One region of the Nocardioides imazamoxiresistens genome, then DNA from elsewhere that is predicted to be linked to it. Evidence: predicted binding sites of a transcription regulator. Region 1 holds the regulator's gene; each other region holds the start of a gene.

What was found. Region 1 encodes LexA, which represses DNA repair genes until DNA is damaged. Its sites were predicted from a motif close to TCGAACANNTGTTCGA; they were not measured.
Region 2: the regulator LexA is predicted to act here: its motif matches at 3,576-3,591, upstream of RDV89_RS12380 (HNH endonuclease signature motif containing protein).
Region 3: the regulator LexA is predicted to act here: its motif matches at 1,323-1,338, upstream of RDV89_RS04695 (HNH endonuclease signature motif containing protein).

The regions. Positions count from the first base shown of each region.
Region 1 is NZ_JAVYII010000004.1:440,038-445,645, forward strand. Features, by position in the region: gene RDV89_RS11395 (alkaline phosphatase D family protein) at 1-615, opposite strand, end outside; gene RDV89_RS11400 (hypothetical protein) at 745-1,170, opposite strand; gene lexA (transcriptional repressor LexA) at 1,282-2,028, opposite strand; gene RDV89_RS11410 (LysM peptidoglycan-binding domain-containing protein) at 2,348-2,704, shown strand; gene RDV89_RS11415 (PKD domain-containing protein) at 2,805-3,374, opposite strand; gene RDV89_RS11420 (DUF6318 family protein) at 3,584-4,162, opposite strand; gene RDV89_RS11425 (hypothetical protein) at 4,275-4,604, opposite strand; gene nrdR (transcriptional regulator NrdR) at 4,884-5,435, shown strand.
Region 2 is NZ_JAVYII010000005.1:175,875-181,482, forward strand. Features, by position in the region: gene RDV89_RS12365 (tyrosine recombinase XerC) at 1-587, opposite strand, end outside; gene dprA (DNA-processing protein DprA) at 597-1,796, opposite strand; gene RDV89_RS12375 (YifB family Mg chelatase-like AAA ATPase) at 1,793-3,412, opposite strand; gene RDV89_RS12380 (HNH endonuclease signature motif containing protein) at 3,605-5,122, shown strand; gene RDV89_RS12385 (YraN family protein) at 5,006-5,365, opposite strand; gene RDV89_RS12390 (Tad domain-containing protein) at 5,464-5,608, opposite strand, start outside.
Region 3 is NZ_JAVYII010000002.1:128,389-133,996, reverse strand. Features, by position in the region: gene RDV89_RS04695 (HNH endonuclease signature motif containing protein) at 1-1,309, opposite strand, end outside; gene RDV89_RS04690 (ATP-binding cassette domain-containing protein) at 1,432-3,792, opposite strand; gene RDV89_RS04685 (hypothetical protein) at 3,921-4,199, shown strand; gene yidC (membrane protein insertase YidC) at 4,272-5,072, shown strand; gene RDV89_RS04675 (hypothetical protein) at 5,110-5,608, opposite strand, start outside.

The DNA.
Region 1 (5,608 bases):
CGCGTACTCGTACAGGTAGTCACCGAGGTGCAGGATCGCGTCGAGGTCGTCGCGGGCGGCGAGGTGCCGGTACGCGTGGAACCACCCGGCCTGCAGGTTGGCGCACGACACGACCCCGAAGCGGATCCGCTCGGGGGTCGCCGTGCGGGCGGGAGCGGTGCGCGTACGCCCGACCGGGCTCCAGCGGTAGTCGTGCCGGAAGCGGAACCAGTACCACCGGGCCGGCGCCAGGCCGGTCACGTCGATCTTGACCGTGTGGTCCGCCGACGCGCTCGTGTCGACGTGCCCGCGGGCGACGATCGAGGTGAACCGCGCGTCGGTGGCGACCTGGTAGCCCACGCGGACGGCCGGGCCGCGCCCGGAGCCCGGGGTCGCGTCGGGGCTCGGGGTGACGCGCGTCCAGATCACGACGCTGGTGGGCAGCGGGTCGCCCGAGGCGACGCCGTGCTGGAAGTACGCCCCGGCGCCGGTAGTGGCGGCGGCGTCGGCGGGGTCCGGGGACACGGGGTCGGTGGCCACGAGGGCGGCGCCGGTGGCGATGCCGGCGGCGGCGAGGACGCTGCGGCGCGGCAGCGGCGGGAGCGTGGGGCGCTCCTCGGCGGTGGGCGGGATCACGTCCGCTGCAACGAGCGAGACGGGCCGGGGTCTCGGGGCCGACGCACGATGCGGCGGATCGTCGCCCGGACGTCGCCCCTCGTTCACCGACGCGGGACCGCGTCGGGGCGGGGGTCGGGGAGCGACGGCTCAGAAGTAGGAGAGCACGTAGGCGCAGACCAGGCCCACGATGACGAGCAGCGCGACCACCCGGGCCCACAGGGGGATCGAGCTCTCGAACTTCTCGGGCTCGGCGCCCGGGCGGTCCGCGCCGCGCAGCTCCGGCGGGTCGTCCAGGTCGCCCTCGTAGGGCGGGGGACGGTGCGCCGAGGGGTGCTGGCGCCGGGCCTCGAGCTCGGCGGAGCAGCCGTCGAACCAGTCGTCGACCGCTCCCGGGGCGTACACCTGGCTTCGGTGCACGAGGCGGAACGGGCGGGTGTCGAAGGGGCCGGGGTGCAGGCCGGTGCGCCGGCCGCGGCGGATCTCCTCGCACAGCTGCCAGACCTGGCGGTCGACCTCGGCGATCTCGTAGCCGTCGGCAGCCTCCAGCACCGGGAAACGCGGCACGTCGGTCATCCGGGACTCCTCGAGAACGGCTGCGCCGATGCTACGGCGCACGGGGGGACGCGACGCAGCCGGGGAGGCCACGGGGGCCTCCCCGGCTGCGGGGCACGACGGCGGTCGGTCTCAGAGGCGGCGCAGGACCGCGGTGACCTTGCCGAGGATGGTGGCGTGGGTGCCGTCGATGGGCTCGTACGCCGGGTTGTGCGGCAGCAGCCAGACGCGGCCGTCGCGGCGCTGGAACGTCTTGACCGTCGCCTCGCCGTCGATCATGGCCGCCACGATCTCGCCGTTCTCGGCGTTCGGCTGCTGGCGGACCACGACGTAGTCGCCGTCGCAGATGGCCGCCTCGACCATGGAGTCGCCCGAGACCTCGAGGAGGTAGAGCGTGCCGTCGCCGACCAGCGCGTGGGGGAGGGGGAACACGTCCTCGACCCGCTCCTCGGCCAGGATCGGGCCACCGGCCGCGATGCGACCGACCACCGGCACGTACGTCGCCGCCGGGCGGGCGTCGCCGATCCCCGTCTCGTCCACGTCGCTCTCGTCGGGCGCCACGACGGCGGCGTCCGGCTCGGACCCGGCCGCCGTGACGACCTGGATCGCGCGCGGGCGGTTGGGGTCGCGGCGCAGGTAGCCCTTCTCCTCCAGCGTCTTGAGCTGGTAGGCGACGGACGAGGAGCTGGTCAGCCCGACCTCCTCGCCGATCTCGCGCATGCTCGGGGGATAGCCGTGCTTCTCCAGCGCGTCGGTGATCACGGCGAGCACCTTCGCCTGGCGCGGGGTCAGTCGCGCCTGGCCGACGCCCGGCTCGGGCACGGACGCGACGTCGGCGACGTCCTTCGAGCCGCGGCTGGGCTTTCGTGTGCTGGCCATGGTGTGCCTTCCTCCCGCGCTGCAGCGCGTCGTGACGGTGCCGGACGTGTGGAGGGGACGCTAGCGGCATCCGAGGTCGACCTTCAAACACCTGTTCGATGCGGCGTGTCGAGGGTGTCGCGGGGCCGACGGTCGGGCCGCTCGAAGAATTGTTCGAACAGGACCTTGATTTCGTTCGAACACCTGCTCTAATCTCGCTCATGTGTTCGATCGAACGTGTGATCGACAGCGGGGCCGGCGCAGTCGCCGGAGCCGAACTGTCGGTGGCCGTCGGTAGACAACAGCTCGTCACGACCGAACTCTTCCCCTGGAGGTCACCATGAGCACGTCCCTCGCCGCTCCCGCCCTCGGCCGCACCGCTGCGACGCCGCGCCCGCACCACGGCTCCGTGCGCCTGACGCGCCGCGGCCGGATGGTCGTGGTCGCGCTCGGCCTCGGCCTGATGCTGCTCCTGGGCGTGCTGCTGACGACGACCTCCGCCGCGACGGACGAGGCCGTGCCGAGCACGACCGAGACCATCCGCGTCGGTTCGGGCGACACCCTGTGGGACATCGCCTCCGAGCGCTCCGGTGACGCCGGGGTGCAGGAGGTCATCGACGACATCCGCGCGCTGAACGCGATGGACACGGCCGAGCTGCAGGCGGGCCAGCTGCTCGTCGTGCCGGCCGAGGGCTGAGCCCTCCACGAACCCCGACAGGTCGCCTCGACCCCGACCTGTCGGTCAACCGGGGAAGAACAGGGGCGGGACCGCGACGGCGGTCCCGCCCCTCCTGCGTTCAGTCGGTGAGGACGGGCGTGGCCTCGATGACCTCGAGGTCGACGGAGGGGCTCGTCATGTCGACGGTGCCGGCGACGTCCGCCCACGGGCCACCGTCGACGCGGTAGCGCGCGCCCCACGTGACGGTCACGGAGGTCGCGACCGTGCCGGTGGACTCGTAGGCGTGCGTGACGAGCAGGTCCGGGTACGCCGCGCCCGGCGTCGTCGTCGAGCGCACGGTGCCGTCGCCGAACGACCAGGTGTAGCTCGCGGGGGAGATGTCGAGGTCGACCTGGCTGCCGAGCAGCGTGACGCTCGTGGTGAACGGCTCGGCGACCGTGTAGAAGTTCGTGTCCAGGTTGACCAGCGTGCGTGCGTCGGGCGGTTGGATGGTCAGCGTCGCTTCGGGGAGCGGGACGTCCTGGAAGGCCGTCAGGACGATCGCGTCGGTGATCGCGGCCGTGGCGGGCGCCGTGCACTGCGACTCGGGCATGTTCGTGCCGACGAGGATCGAGGCCGCGTTGTTGGTCGCGGTCTCGGCGTCCGCGCACGGAACGTCGACCTGGCAGATCGGGATGATTGCGGGCACCGTGCACGTCGCGCCGTCGAGTCGCGCGTACGCCGCGGCGGCGAGCTCCTCCGGGGTCGGCGCCCGCCCACTCTCGCTGCCGATGCCGCGTCCGTTCGCAATGCGCTCGGTTCGCTCGATGGATGCGTTGAAGCCAGATGCGCCAGGATCAACCGTCGAATCACCGGGGTCTAACCCCTGTAGTGCTGCCGCAGCGGAGAGCGCGAGGGTCAGTAGGCGTAACTGAGCATCCATGCGATCTGCCACCCCGCTTCTGGTGTGAAGTCGAGTCCCAGCTCGGTCCAGCCGTACGGGTCAGGCGTAGAGCCGCTTATTGAGACGTCCGAGGTGACTACTGTCGCTACCGCCTGCGGATCCTCGGGCGCCGCGTCTCTAGGGGAGGCATCGCTCAGCGACCAGGTCCCGGATCCGGATGAATCGTCGCCAGCCGTCTCCTCGATCTCACCGATCGCCGCCTCGCATACCTCACACGATGGTGCATAGAAACGGCGGGCCGGCCCGCCGTCCCCCGTTGCGATCGCGTAGTTCACCAGCTCGACCCAGTGCTCCACGAACGCGACGGCGGCTGCGTCGTCGTCGCCCTGCGCCTCGGGCGGCAGCTCCGGCACCGGCTCGGCCGCCTCGGTCCCGTCCCCGCCCGCCTCGTCGGTAGCGGTCGAGGTCGACTCCGGTGGCGGATCGGCGGCCGCGTCGTCGTCGTCGCTGCAGCCGACCAGGCCGGCCGTCAGCACGATGGCGACGCCGGCGGCGCTCGCGCGCCGGACGCCGCGGGTCCGTCGTGGGTGCATGGATCCTCCCGAGTGCAGCCGGCGCGCCCGATCGCGACGGCGTACCCACGGGAATCTAGGCGAGCCGCGACCGAGGTTCCAGGCCCCTGGCGCGATCTGTGGAGAGGCGCGCTCAGCCGGCGCGGCGCTTGCCGCCGGCGGGCCGGGGCGGGGCGTCGTCGGCCGGGCCGTCGCGCGTGACGTTCAGCAGGCGCAGCACGGCGGCGCCGAGGAGGAGCCCGATGAAGAGGCAGGCGATCGCGCCGAGGGTGGCCAGCGCCAGGAACAGCCAGGCGATGCCCTCGCCGCGACGGGCGGTCGCGCCGAAGTCCACGGCCAGCCAGGCGAGGTAGCCCCACGCCACGACGGTGACGGTGATGGCGAGGGCGTGCAGGGCGATCCGGCCGCGCGGGCTCGGCCCGCCTCCGGCGTGCCTCGTCCCTGCCCTCCTGCCCGCTGCCACCCCCTCATTGTGTCTCATCGCCCCAGTGCGTGTGAGGGCTTCGGGAGGCTCTGACCTGCGCGTACGCGGGCTGCTCGGCGCCGACACGCGGAGTCGTGCCGAAGCAGTTGCACGAGTTGTGCGGCGGGCGTACGGTTACCCCCACATCTAGTACTTACACGGATGTAGTTATCCACATCTAGTCCCCAGGACGGGTGTCGGATACCCACAGGAACACCCCGCTCCATCCACAGCAGGACCCCTTTTCATCCACATCCAGCCCCTCGGGAGGAGACCGCCGTGCACTGCCCGTTCTGCCGGAACAGCGACACGAAGGTGCTCGACTCGAGGGTCGCGGAGGACGGCGGCTCGATCCGTCGACGCCGTGCGTGCCTGGGGTGCGAGCAGCGGTTCACCACGGTGGAGCAGATGCAGCTGACGGTCCTGAAGCGCTCCGGCGCGACGGAGCCGTTCAACCGCGAGAAGGCGGTCGCCGGCGCGCGCAAGGCGTGCAAGGGGCGGCCGGTGACGCAGGACCAGCTCGCGTGCCTCGGCCAGCAGGTCGAGGACGCGCTGCGTGCCCTCGGGTCCGCCGAGATCCCCGCCCACCAGGTCGGCCTGGCCATCCTCACGCCGCTGCGCGAGCTCGACGAGGTCGCGTACCTCCGGTTCGCCAGCGTCTACCGCTCGTTCGAGTCCGCCGCCGACTTCGAGGCCGAGATCGCGCTCCTGCGTCTCGACCGCGAGGCCGCCGCCCTGGCTGCCGGCCCCGGGTCGCACGCCGCGTGCGGAGGGACTGTCGGTGGGTCCGGCAAAGATGCCGAACGGGCGACGTCAGCCACCACCGGCTGACCCCAGAACCGCCCGGCACGTCGTGGGGAAGCGACGTGCCGGGCGAACCACCCTTCCCCGTCAGGGCCGTCTCGCGCCGGTCTCGATCACCCAGAAGAAGCACACGCAGCAGGAACACCCGTCGTCGCGGGTCGGTTGAGTCAGAGAGGACCTCTGGCGCTGCCACGGCGACG
Region 2 (5,608 bases), on a different contig from region 1:
CGGCCGTGGTCGAGGTCGTCGACGTCGAGCGACACGAGCTCGCCGACGCGGATGCCGCTGGCGTACAGCAGCTCCAGGACGGCCACGTCGCGCAGCGCCGCCGCGCGGGCCGTCGCCGCGGCCTCCTCGGTGCCGTCGGTGCCGTCGGCGCCGTCGGCGCCGGCCACGGCGAGCGCGTGCTCGGCCGCGGCGTCGAGGAGGGAGCGGGCCTCGTCCCGGGTGAGCACGGCCGGCAGCGTCCGGTGCGCCCGCGGGGAGGCCAGGGGGGCCCCGACGTCGGCCGGCGCGCGGCCCGTCGACTCGAGCCACGCGGTGAAGACCCGGGCCGCGGTCGCGCGGCGCGCGATCGTGCGCCGCGAGCGTCCGGAGGTCTGCTGCAGCGCGAGCCAGCTGCGCAGCATCCGCAGGTCGAGGTCCCCCGGGGCCGTCGCTCCCATCCGCGCCACGTGGCGCAGCAGGGAGGTCAGGTCGCCGACGTACGCACGGAGCGTGTGCTCGCTGACGTCGCGCGCGTGGCGCAGGTGGGTGGCGTACTCGTCCAGCGCCTGCGCCAGGCCCGCGGGCAGCTCCTCCCCCTGCGCCGTCATGGCGCCAGCCTAGGCGCGCTCCTCGGCACGATCGGCCCGCCACGCGGCGTCGCTGAGCCGCCAGCCGGCGCCGCTCTGCTCGATGAGCCCGGCCCGGGCGAGGGCGCCGAGCGCCGTGCCCGCCTCCTTCGTGCCGATCCCCGCGCCGCGCGAGATGGTCTCGACGGTGGCGCCCCGTGAGACGGGCACCGCGTCGAGCACCTGCTGGTGGCGGATCGGGAGGTGGTCGCGCGGACCCAGCGGGGCGCGCGGCACCGCGAGCAGGTGCTCCCCCGACTCCCCGACCGCCTCGCGCACCTCGGCGCCGCTCGTGACGAGCAGACCCGCCCGGGTGCGGATCAGCTCGTGCACGCCCTGCGAGAGTGCGCTCGTGACCGGCCCGGGGACGCCCATCACGACCCGGCTGAGACGTTCGGCCCACCCGGCGGTGTTGAGGGAGCCGCTGCGCACCGCCGCCTCGACGACGACCGTGCCGCGCGCGAGACCCGCGATGAGCCGGTTGCGGCCCAGGAACCGGACCCGGGTCGGTGTCGCACCCGGGGGCGCCTCCGAGACCACCGCACCCTGGTCGCCGATCTGGTCGAGGAGCTCGCTGTGGCGCACCGGGTAGGCGCGGTCCACACCGCACGCCAGGACGGCGACCGTCGGACCGCCCGCGGCCAGCGCGCCCCGGTGGGCGGCCTGGTCGATGCCGAAGGCGGCACCCGAGACGACCGTCCAGCCCTCGCTCCCGAGGTCCTGGCCCAGGTCGCCCGCCACCGAGCCTCCGTAGGTCGTCGCCCGACGCGCTCCGACGACCGCGACCGCGGTGCGTACCTCGTCCAGGCGCAGCGGACCGCGGACCCACAGCCCGACCGGCACCTCGCCGCGCTGGTGCAGGGCCGGCTGGTCGGCGAGGTCGTCCAGGCCGGTCGGCCACTCGGCGTCGCCGGGCACGACGAAGCGGATGCCGGCGCGGCGAGCCTGCTCGAGACGTTGCTCCGGTCGGACCGCGCCGAGTCGCACCGCGAGGTCGACGCCCGCTCCGCCGGCGCCGTCGGACACCCCGTCCGGCATGCCGTCCAGCACCGCGTCGAGCCCTCCGTGGGCGCACAGGCCCTCGTACACCGTCGTCGCGCCCAGCTGACGCACCAGCCGCAGCACCCGCACGTCGCCCGGCTCTGCGAGGTGGCTCAGAGCAACCCGCGCCAGCCGGTCGGCGTCGCTCACCGCGCGACCTCCGCGGTCGTCGCCGGCCCGTCCAGCAGGAGGCGCTCGACCGGCAGCAGCGCCAGCGGGTCGCCGCGTCGCAGCCGCAGGGCCGTGTCGACGTCGTCGACGGTCGGTCCGCTCCGAGCCTCGAGGTCCGCCAGGGTCCAGGCCATCCGGTGCACGCGGGTGGCGCCACGACGCGTGAGGCGACCGGCGGCCACCGCCTCCTCCACGGTGCGCCGGGAGGTCTCGTCGAGCGGCCACCGGTCGCGCAGGACGGAGGTCGGCACGTGGGCGTTCAGACGCCAGCCGGTGCCGGCGTACCGCTCCTGCTGGCGGGCCCTCGCGGCCGTGACGAGCGAGCGCAGGTGCGCGGACGTGACCACCGAGCCCGCCAGCCCGACGGTGGGCGGCTGCATCTCCCGCACGATGTCGACGCGGTCGGCGAGCGGTCCCTTGAGCTTCGCGTCGTACGCCCGCACCTTGACCGCGTCGCACGAGCAGCGGGCGGCGCCGAGCCCGGTCGACGGTGCGCCGCACGGGCACGGGTTGGCGGCGAGCACCACGATGCCCCGCGCCGGGAAGGTCGCGGACTCCTCGCCGCGGGCGATGGTCACGTCACCGCTCTCGAGCGGCTGGCGCAGCGCCTCGACGACGTCGGAGGCGAAGAGGGGGAACTCGTCGAGGAACAGGACGCCGTGGTGGGCGCGGCTGAGCTCGCCGGGACGCACCCGGCCGGAGCCGCCGCCCAGGATGCTCGTGGCGCTCGCGTTGTGGTGCGGCGCGGCGTAGGGCGGGCGCCGCACGAGTCGCCCGCCCGGCGGCAGGGCGCCCGACAGCGACAGGACCGCGGTGAGCTCGAGCGCCTCGTCGGGGGCCAGGTCGGGCAGGATCCCGGGGATCCGCTCGGCGAGGGTCGTCTTGCCGGCCCCCTTGGCCCCGGTCAGCAGCAGGTGGTGGCCGCCCGCGGCGGCCACCGTGGCCGCGTACAGCGCGTCCGGTGCTCCGACGAGATCGGCCATGTCGACCTCGTCCAGCCGGTCCTGGCCCCGCCAGCTCAGCAGCGTGCTGGCGGAGTCCGCCGGCACGGGCGGTGCGTCTGGCACGGGCTCACCCCGCAGCTCCGCGACGACCTGGGCTAGCGACCTCATCCCGAAGACCGCCATGCCCGGCACGAGCGCCGCCTCGGCCGCCTGCGGCTCAGGGACGAACACCCGGCGCACGCCTCGCTGCGCCGCCGCCATCGTCATCGGCAGCACCCCCGCGGTGGGACGCAGGCCGCCGTCGAGACTGAGCTCGCCGATGAAGACCGTGTCGTCGGTGGGGATCGGCGCCTCCTCCGACGGGTCCACGGATGCCGCGAGCACGGCCACGGCGACCGCGAGGTCGAAGTGCGTGCCGCGCTTCGGCAGGTCGGCGGGCGAGAGGAGGATCGTCGTGCGTCGCGTGGTCGGCCAGCGGAAGCCCGAGTTGGCGATCGCCATCCGGCAGCGGTCGCGTGCCTCGCTGAGCGCTGCGTCGGGTCGTCCCACGATGATCGTCGTGACCATGCCGGGCGAGACGTCGACCTGGACGTCGATGAGGTGGCCGACCGCGCCGTGGAGCGCGATGGCCCGGGTGGTCGCGACCGCCATCAGAGGGGCCTCGGGAGTGCTGTCATGCGGCCCACCCTGGGTCGTGGCCAGGGCACGCATGCCGGGTGTGGAGAGGGTCGGGGAGCACCCCGTCGCCGACAGCATCTGTGGACAGCAAGTGGGCCGCCCGCACCCCCTCTGAACTGGGAAAATAGTCTTGTGATCGCACATCTGTTCGCATAGGATCAGTCCATGTCCGCGCCCGTCGCACCACCTCGCACGCCGGCCGACGTACTCGACGTCGCCCGGGCTGCGCGGGCCGCCGCGGATGCGGCCGAGGTGCGGATCCTCGAGTGCGCGTTGGAATGGGCGTACGCGCACCCGGCGCCCCCGGACCCGGCGTCGAAGCAGACGGTCGTGGGGCCGACCGCGTACGCGGAACCGCACGTCGACCCCCGACTCAGCCCCGAGGAGGCTGATGAGGCGACCGGTTGGCACGGGATCCCGGCGGTGCGCTGGGACGCGCCGGCAGCCTTCGCCGCGGCCTGCCGTCTCACCACCCGCGCTGGCGGTCTACTGCTGCGCGACGCGCTGCTGCTGGCGCACCGGTTGCCGCTGACCTGGGCCCGCGTGCGTACGGGTGACGTGCCGGCCTGGCGCGCCCGCCGGGTGGCTGGGTGCGTCGCGGGCCAGCCCGACGACGTGGCCGCGTACCTCGACGAGCACGTCCACGCGGTCGCCCACCAGGTGGGCCTGCGGACGCTCGATCGGCTGCTGGACGAGGCGCTGCTCCGGCTGCACGCGGAGGACCGCGAGCTCGAGCAGCTGGCTGCGCTCGACGCGCAGCACGTCACGCTGCACAGCGAGACGCTCAACCACACCGGCATCGCGGAGATGACAGTCCGCGGCCAGTGGACCGATCTTGCGGCGTTCGACGCCGCGGTCCAGCAGGTGGCGCAGCGCCTGGCCGATCCCGAGGTCGCCGCTCTGGTCGGTCTCGAGGCGGAGGCTCGCGGCGCGTCGCTCCAGGTGCGGCGCGCACTCGCGGTCGGCGTGCTGGCCGATCCGGAGGCCGCCCGGTCGGTGCTGTCTCCCACCGAAGCCACCGCGCGGGCCGCCGCCGGTCCGCGCAAGCGGATCGTGCTGCACCTGCACCTGACGGACCTCGCCGTGATGGGTCTCGATCCCGTCGGTCGCATGGCGGCCGGGGGAGGCAGCGGTCAGCCTGCGCTCGCCGAGCAGATGCGGGCGTGGTGCGCCCGCACCGACGCCCACGTGACGGTACGCCCCGTGCTGGACGTGCGGGAGCGGCTGACCACCGATCAGTACGAGGTGCCCGACCGGCTGCACCGCCACCTCCTGGCCACCCACACCGTGTGCGCCTTCCCCTGGTGCGAGCGACCAGCAGAGGGCTGCGATGCGGACCACATCGTTGCGTGGCAGGAGCCTCCACCGAACGGCCCGCCGGATCGCCACGGCGGCACCTCCACCGAGAACCTGGCGCCGTTGTGCCGCCACCACCACCGGCTCAAGACGCACACGGCGTGGCGTTACCTGCGCGTCGAGACCGGGACGTACCTGTGGACGGACCCGCACGGGCTGCGCTACATCGTCACGCCACGGGGCACGTGCGTCGTCGACCGCTCCCCCGGCTCACCCGATCCCGGCGACGTGCTCGAGCGTGGACGGCCCCTTCCGGGGCCGGATGACGCCGACCATGTCGATGCGCACGTGCCGCGCGTGCACGCCGTGGGCGCGCATCCAGCGTGACGCCAGGCGCCGCAGCCGCTGCAGCTTGAGAGCGTCGACGGCCTCGAACGGCGTGCCGTACGCCTCCGAGCTGCGGGTCTTCACCTCGCACACGACCAGCGTCGCGCCGTCGCGCAGCACCAGGTCGATCTCGCCCAGCTCGCAGCGCCAGTTGCGGTCCAGCAGCGTCATCCCCTCCGCGACGAGGTGGCGCTCGGCGAGCTGCTCACCGTAGGCGCCCATGGCGGCTCGTTCGTAGGTCACGTCGCGACGATGACGCCGTGGCTCCCACGGTCGTGCGGGCTGGGACGGATCTGGGGACGGAAGCGTCGGGCCCCGGTGCCGGGGACGGGAAGCGGGCCCTAACCGACCAGGTTCGGCACGCTGCAGCCGGGCGTGCGCACGGCGTACACGTCCGCCCCGCCCAGCTGGAGCCCGAGCAGCTCGGCCAACGGGCCGATGACCTGGGTCTGGAGCCCCTGGACGACGGGGTTGAGGACGTTGGCC
Region 3 (5,608 bases), on a different contig from region 1:
GTCTGACCCGCCATCCCGCGAGGGTCTTCAGCCGGTGGTGGTGTCGACACAGCGGCGCGAGGTTGTCGCTCGCGGTGGCCCCGCCGCTGCCGTCGTCGCGCCAGGGGTCGAGGTGGTCGAGGTCGCAGGCCTCGGCCGCGGTGTCGCACCACGGGAAGATGCAGGTCGTGTGCAGCGCCAGGACCTGCTGACGCAGTCGGTCGGGGATCTCGTACCGGTCGCTAGAGCACGTCGACGCCGCATCCATCACGGGCCGCACCGTCACGTGCGTGTCGCGGCGCGCGAGCCAGTCGCGTACCTGCTCGACGAGCACCGGGAGCCCCGACCCGCCCGCTGCCCCACCGAGCCGGGCGACGGGATCGAGCCCGAGGAACCCCGCCTCGGACAGGTACAGATGCACGACGGCGCGCTTGCCGGGGCGGGCGCTCGACCGCGCGTCGGCCTCACCGGATCGCGCCGCAGCCAGGAGCGCTTCCGCGGCTGCGGGGTCGGCGAGCACACCGACGGCCAGCGACCGGCGTACGCCCTTGCGCTCGGCGGTCGCGCACCCCGCCAGCCCGACGAGGTCCGCGAGCCGCGGGTCCGCCAGCGCGTCGGCGACCTCGTCGAGGGTCGCGTCGAGCGCGGCCAGGTCGACGTAGTCGCCGCGCAGGCTCATCTCGACCAGCCCGGTGTGGTTGAGCGTCTCGACGTGCAGCGTGGCGTGGCGCCGGTCGAGCTCCGCCAGCTGCTCGAGCTCGCGGTCCTCCGCGTGCAGCCGCAGCATGGCCTCGTCCACCATGCGTGCCAACGTGCGGGCGCCGACGGTGCCGGCGCTCTCGTGCACGTGCTCGTCGACGTACGCCGCGACGTCGCCCGGCTGCCCCGCCACCGCGTCCGCGACCCGTCGCGCACGCCAGGCCGGCACGCGCCCGGCGCGGGTGGCGGCCCAGGTGCGCGGGAGCCGGTGCGCGAGCTGCAGCACGTCGCGGATCAGCCGCGCCCCGGCCGCCGTGGTGGTGCCGCTCGCCGCGGCGAACGCGGCCGGCGCGTCCCAGGCGACCTGCGGCAGGTCGAACCACCCGCCAGCCACCACGTCGTCCTCGTCGAGACGACCGACGGGCTCCACGTAGGCCGACGTCCCCGTCAGCGGGTGCGCCGCGCCCGGGTGAGCCGCTCCGGGCGCGGCCGGGTGCGCGTACGCCCACTCCAGCGCCAGCTCGAGGATCCGCACCTCGGCGGCGTCGGCGGCCGTCCGGGCGGCCCGCACCTCCCCCAGGACGTCGGCGGGCAGGGGCGCCCGGTCGACGAGGTCGAGGGCGGCGGTCATGGGCCGATCCTACTCGCTCAGATGTTCGAAGAACAACCGTTTTCCCAGGTCAGATGAGGTTTAGATCCTAGATCGTCGGAGGCGCGGCCACCCCGCCACCCGTCCACAGCGCCCCGGCCCCCTCACCCCCCGACGTACTCGGCGAGGTGCTCCCCCGTCAGCGTCGAGCGCTGCGCGACGAGGTCGGCGGGCGTGCCCTCGAACACGATGCTGCCGCCGTCGTGGCCGGCGCCCGGGCCGACGTCGATGATCCAGTCGGCGTGGGCCATCACGGCCTGGTGGTGCTCGATCACGATCACGGACTTGCCGGCGTCGACCAGCTGGTCGAGCAGGCGCAGGAGGTTGTCGACGTCGGCCAGGTGCAGGCCGGTGGTCGGCTCGTCGAGGATGTAGACGCCGCCCTTGTCCCCCATGTGCATCGCCAGCTTGATCCGCTGGCGCTCGCCGCCGGAGAGCGTGTTGAGCGGCTGGCCGAGCTTGAGGTACCCGAGACCGACGTCCTCGAGGCGCTGCAGGACGGTCGCGGCGGCCGGCGTACGCGCCTCCCCCTCCGCGAAGAACGCCCGGGCCTCGGCCACCGGCAGGTCGAGGACCTCGGCGATGTTGAGCCCCCCGAAGCGCAGCTCGAGCACCGACGCCTGGTAGCGACGTCCGCCGCACTCGTCGCACGGCGTCGAGACGGTGTCCATGAACCCCAGCTCGGTGAAGATCAGCCCGGCGCCGTTGCACGAGGGGCAGGCGCCCTCGGAGTTGGCGCTGAACAGCGCGGGCTTGACGCCGTTGGCCTTCGCGAACGCCTTGCGGATCGGCTCCAGGAGGCCGGTGTACGTCGCGGGGTTGCTGCGTCGCGAGCCCTTGATGGCGCCCTGGTCGACGACGACCACGTCGTCGCGGTCGGCCAACGACCCGTGGATGAGCGAGCTCTTGCCCGACCCCGCCACGCCGGTGACGACGCACAGCACCCCGAGGGGGACGTCGACGTCCACGTCACGGAGGTTGTGCCGCGCGGCGCCGCGGATCTCCAGCGCGCCGGACGCGGTGCGTACCTCGTCCTTCAGCGCGGCGCGGTAGGACAGGTGGCGGCCCGTCAGCGTGTCGGCGGAGCGCAGCTCCTCGACGGTGCCCTCGAAGCAGATCGATCCGCCGCCGGACCCCGCGCCCGGCCCCAGGTCGACCACGCGGTCGGCGATCGCGATGGTCTCCGGCTTGTGCTCGACCACCAGCACCGTGTTGCCCTTGTCGCGCAGCTCGAGCAGCAGGTTGTTCATGCGGGCGATGTCGTGCGGGTGCAGGCCGATGGTCGGCTCGTCGAAGACGTAGGTGACGTCGGTCAGCGCGGAGCCGAGGTGTCGGATCATCTTGGTCCGCTGGGCCTCTCCCCCGGACAGCGTCCCCGACGGCCGGTCCAGCGACAGGTAGCCGAGACCGATCTCGACGAACGCGTCGAAGAGGTGCAGCAGCCCCTTGCGCAGCGGCGCCACGGACGGCTCGTCCAGCTCGCGCACCCAGTCGGCCAGGTCGGTGATCTGCATCGCGCACAGGTCGGCGATGTTCCTGCCGCGGATCCGCGAGGAGCGGGCCGACTCGTTGAGCCGCGTGCCCTCGCAGACCGGGCAGGGGCCGAAGACGGCCGCCCGGGTCACGAACGCCTTCAGGTGCGGCTGCAGCGAGTCGGGGTCCTTGCTGAACATGGACTTGCGGATCTTCGGGATGAGGCCCTCGAAGGTCACGTTGATGTTCTCGACCTTCACCTTGCGCGGCTCCGCGTGCAGGAGCTCCTGGCGCTGCTCGTCGGTGAGGTCGCGCACCGGCACGTCGCCGGGGACCACGGCCTTGTACGGCGCCACCATCCACCCGTCGGCGGTGTAGCCGGGCACCAGGATCGCGCCGTCGACCAGCGACTTCGACTCGTCGACGATCTGGGTGAGGTCGAGGTCGGACACGGTGCCCCGTCCCTCGCACTCGGCGCACATGCCACCGAGGTAGACCACGTCCCGCACCACGTTCTTCTCGACCTTGCCGCCGGAGCGCTCCGTCGACATCACCCCGCTGGCCCTGCGGGTGGGGATGTTGAAGGAGTACGCCGTGGGCGGGCCGATGGACGGCTCGGCAATCCGGCTGAAGAGGCTGCGCAGCATCGCGTTGGCGTCCGTCACCGTCCCGACCGTTGAGCGGGCGTTGGCCCCGAGCCGCTCCTGGTCCACGACGATCGCCGTCGTGAGCCCCTCGAGCTCGTCGACCTCGGGCCGTGCCAGCGAGGGCATGAAGCCCTGCACGAACGCGCTGTAGGTCTCGTTGATCATCCGCTGCGACTCGGCCGCGATGGTGCCGAAGACCAGGGAGCTCTTGCCCGAGCCGGACACGCCGGTGAACACCGTGAGCCGCCGCTTCCGCAGGTCGACGCTGACGTCCTTGAGGTTGTTCTCGCGGGCGCCGTGCACCCGGATCAGGTCGTGGCCGTCGGCGGCGTGCCCTGCAGTCATCTGCGCTCCTCGCGTGCGTGCGGCGCGCGCCCGTGCGCGCGTCCCGGACGCTCCGACCGGCGGGCCGGTCGGAACTCATCGGCCCGGATCGTCCCACGGTCGGGAGGCGCGGGCGTACGCTCTGCGGCATGACCAGGCTCCTGAGCGCGCGCGTGCTCACGGTCCTGGCCGCGCTGCTCACCGCGTGGGTCGCGGTCGGCCCCGCGGGCGCCGAGCCGGCCGCGCTGGCAGCGGCGGTCCTGCTGCTCGCCCTCGCCGCGCTCGTGCCGGCTCCGCAGCTGTCGGGCTCGCTCCGCCGCTGCGACCCCGCCGCGCGGTCGTCGCGTGGGCGGACCGCCCGACGACGTGGCCGGGTCACGGACGTCCCGGGCCACCCGCGCCGACCCCGCGCTCCCGGGCTCGCCTGAGCCTCCGCCCTGCCTCGGCAGGGTCGAGGCTCGCCGTCGCGTCCCTCGACCCCGTGAGCCCCAGGAGCACCCGTGTCCGTCCTCGACCCCGTCACCCATGCCCTCGCGGCGGCCCTCGCCACCGCGCACCACACCCTCGAACCCCTCCTCGACCCGCTGCCGTCGGGCGTCCTGTGGGTCGCCGCGATCACCACCCTCGTGGTCGGCGTACGCCTCCTGGTCCTGCCGCTGGCGGTGCACGGCGTCCGCCAGGCGCACGCCTCCGCCCGCGCCCGGCCCGCGCTGCAGGACCTCGCCCGGCGCCACCGCGGCGCCCGCAGCCCCGAAGCCGTCGCCGCCTACCGCGCCGCGCGCGCCGAGGTGGCGCGCGAGAACGGCGTCTCGCGGCTGGGCTGCCTGCCGCTGCTGGTCCAGGTGCCGGTCTGGATCGGCCTGTACCACCTGCTCTCCGACGTGGCCGGCGGCCAGCAGGTCGGCGCGATGGGGAGCGACCTGGTCGCCTCGGTCGCCTCCGCGACGCTCCTCGGCGTGCCGCTGGTGGCGCGCGGGTACGTCGGCGGCGCCACCCACGTGGCCGTGGTCGCCGCACTCGCCGGCACCGTCGCCGTGCTGTCGTTCGTGACCCAGCGCTTCCTCGTCGCGCCGAACCAGGTGCTCGACGGCGTGCCCGAGGCGGTGGCGCGGGCGCAGGCGCTGATGCCGGCGCTGACGGCCCTCGGCATGCTCGTCGCCGCGAGCGTCGTGCCGGTGGCGCTGCTCGTCTACTGGCTGGTCAACGCGACGTGGACCGCCGGGCAGGCCGCGGTCGTCGTGCGCCGCTTCCCGACGCCCGGCTCCCCCGCCGCGCTCGCCCGCGCGTCCCGGACCGGCTGACCGTCAGGACGGGAGGACCGCAGGCCGGCAGCGGTGCTCAGCGGCCGGCGCCGCGGCCCTTGGCCCGCAGCACGAGGCCGTTCGCGGTACGCAGCTGCCAGGACTGCTCGACGGGACCGGCGAGGCCCACGACGCCCTCGGCCACCACGTTGACCTCGGGGTCGGCGGCCAGCAGCCTGCGCACGCGGCCGCGCTCGTCCTGGCTCAACCGGCCGGTCGGCATCCGCCACTGCGAGGTGGCGACGTGCTCCTCGCCCACGTGGTCGGGAGCGCCGGCCTCGTCGAGCACCACCGTCTGCACCTGCTCGCTGGCGACGTCGACGACGAGGTGGTCGCCCTCCTCCCGCACGGCCGTGACGTGGGCCCGGTCGTGGTGGGTGACGAAACGGCGACCGAGGTCGGGCAGGTGCCGCAGCTCGCCGAGACGACGCCGCAGGACCGTGAGCGCCGCGGCGGCCGCCGCGGCGGCGCAGGCCAGGCCCAGCAGCGCGAGGAACGCCGCCGCCTGCACCGCCCGGTCCGGCCCGAGGACACCG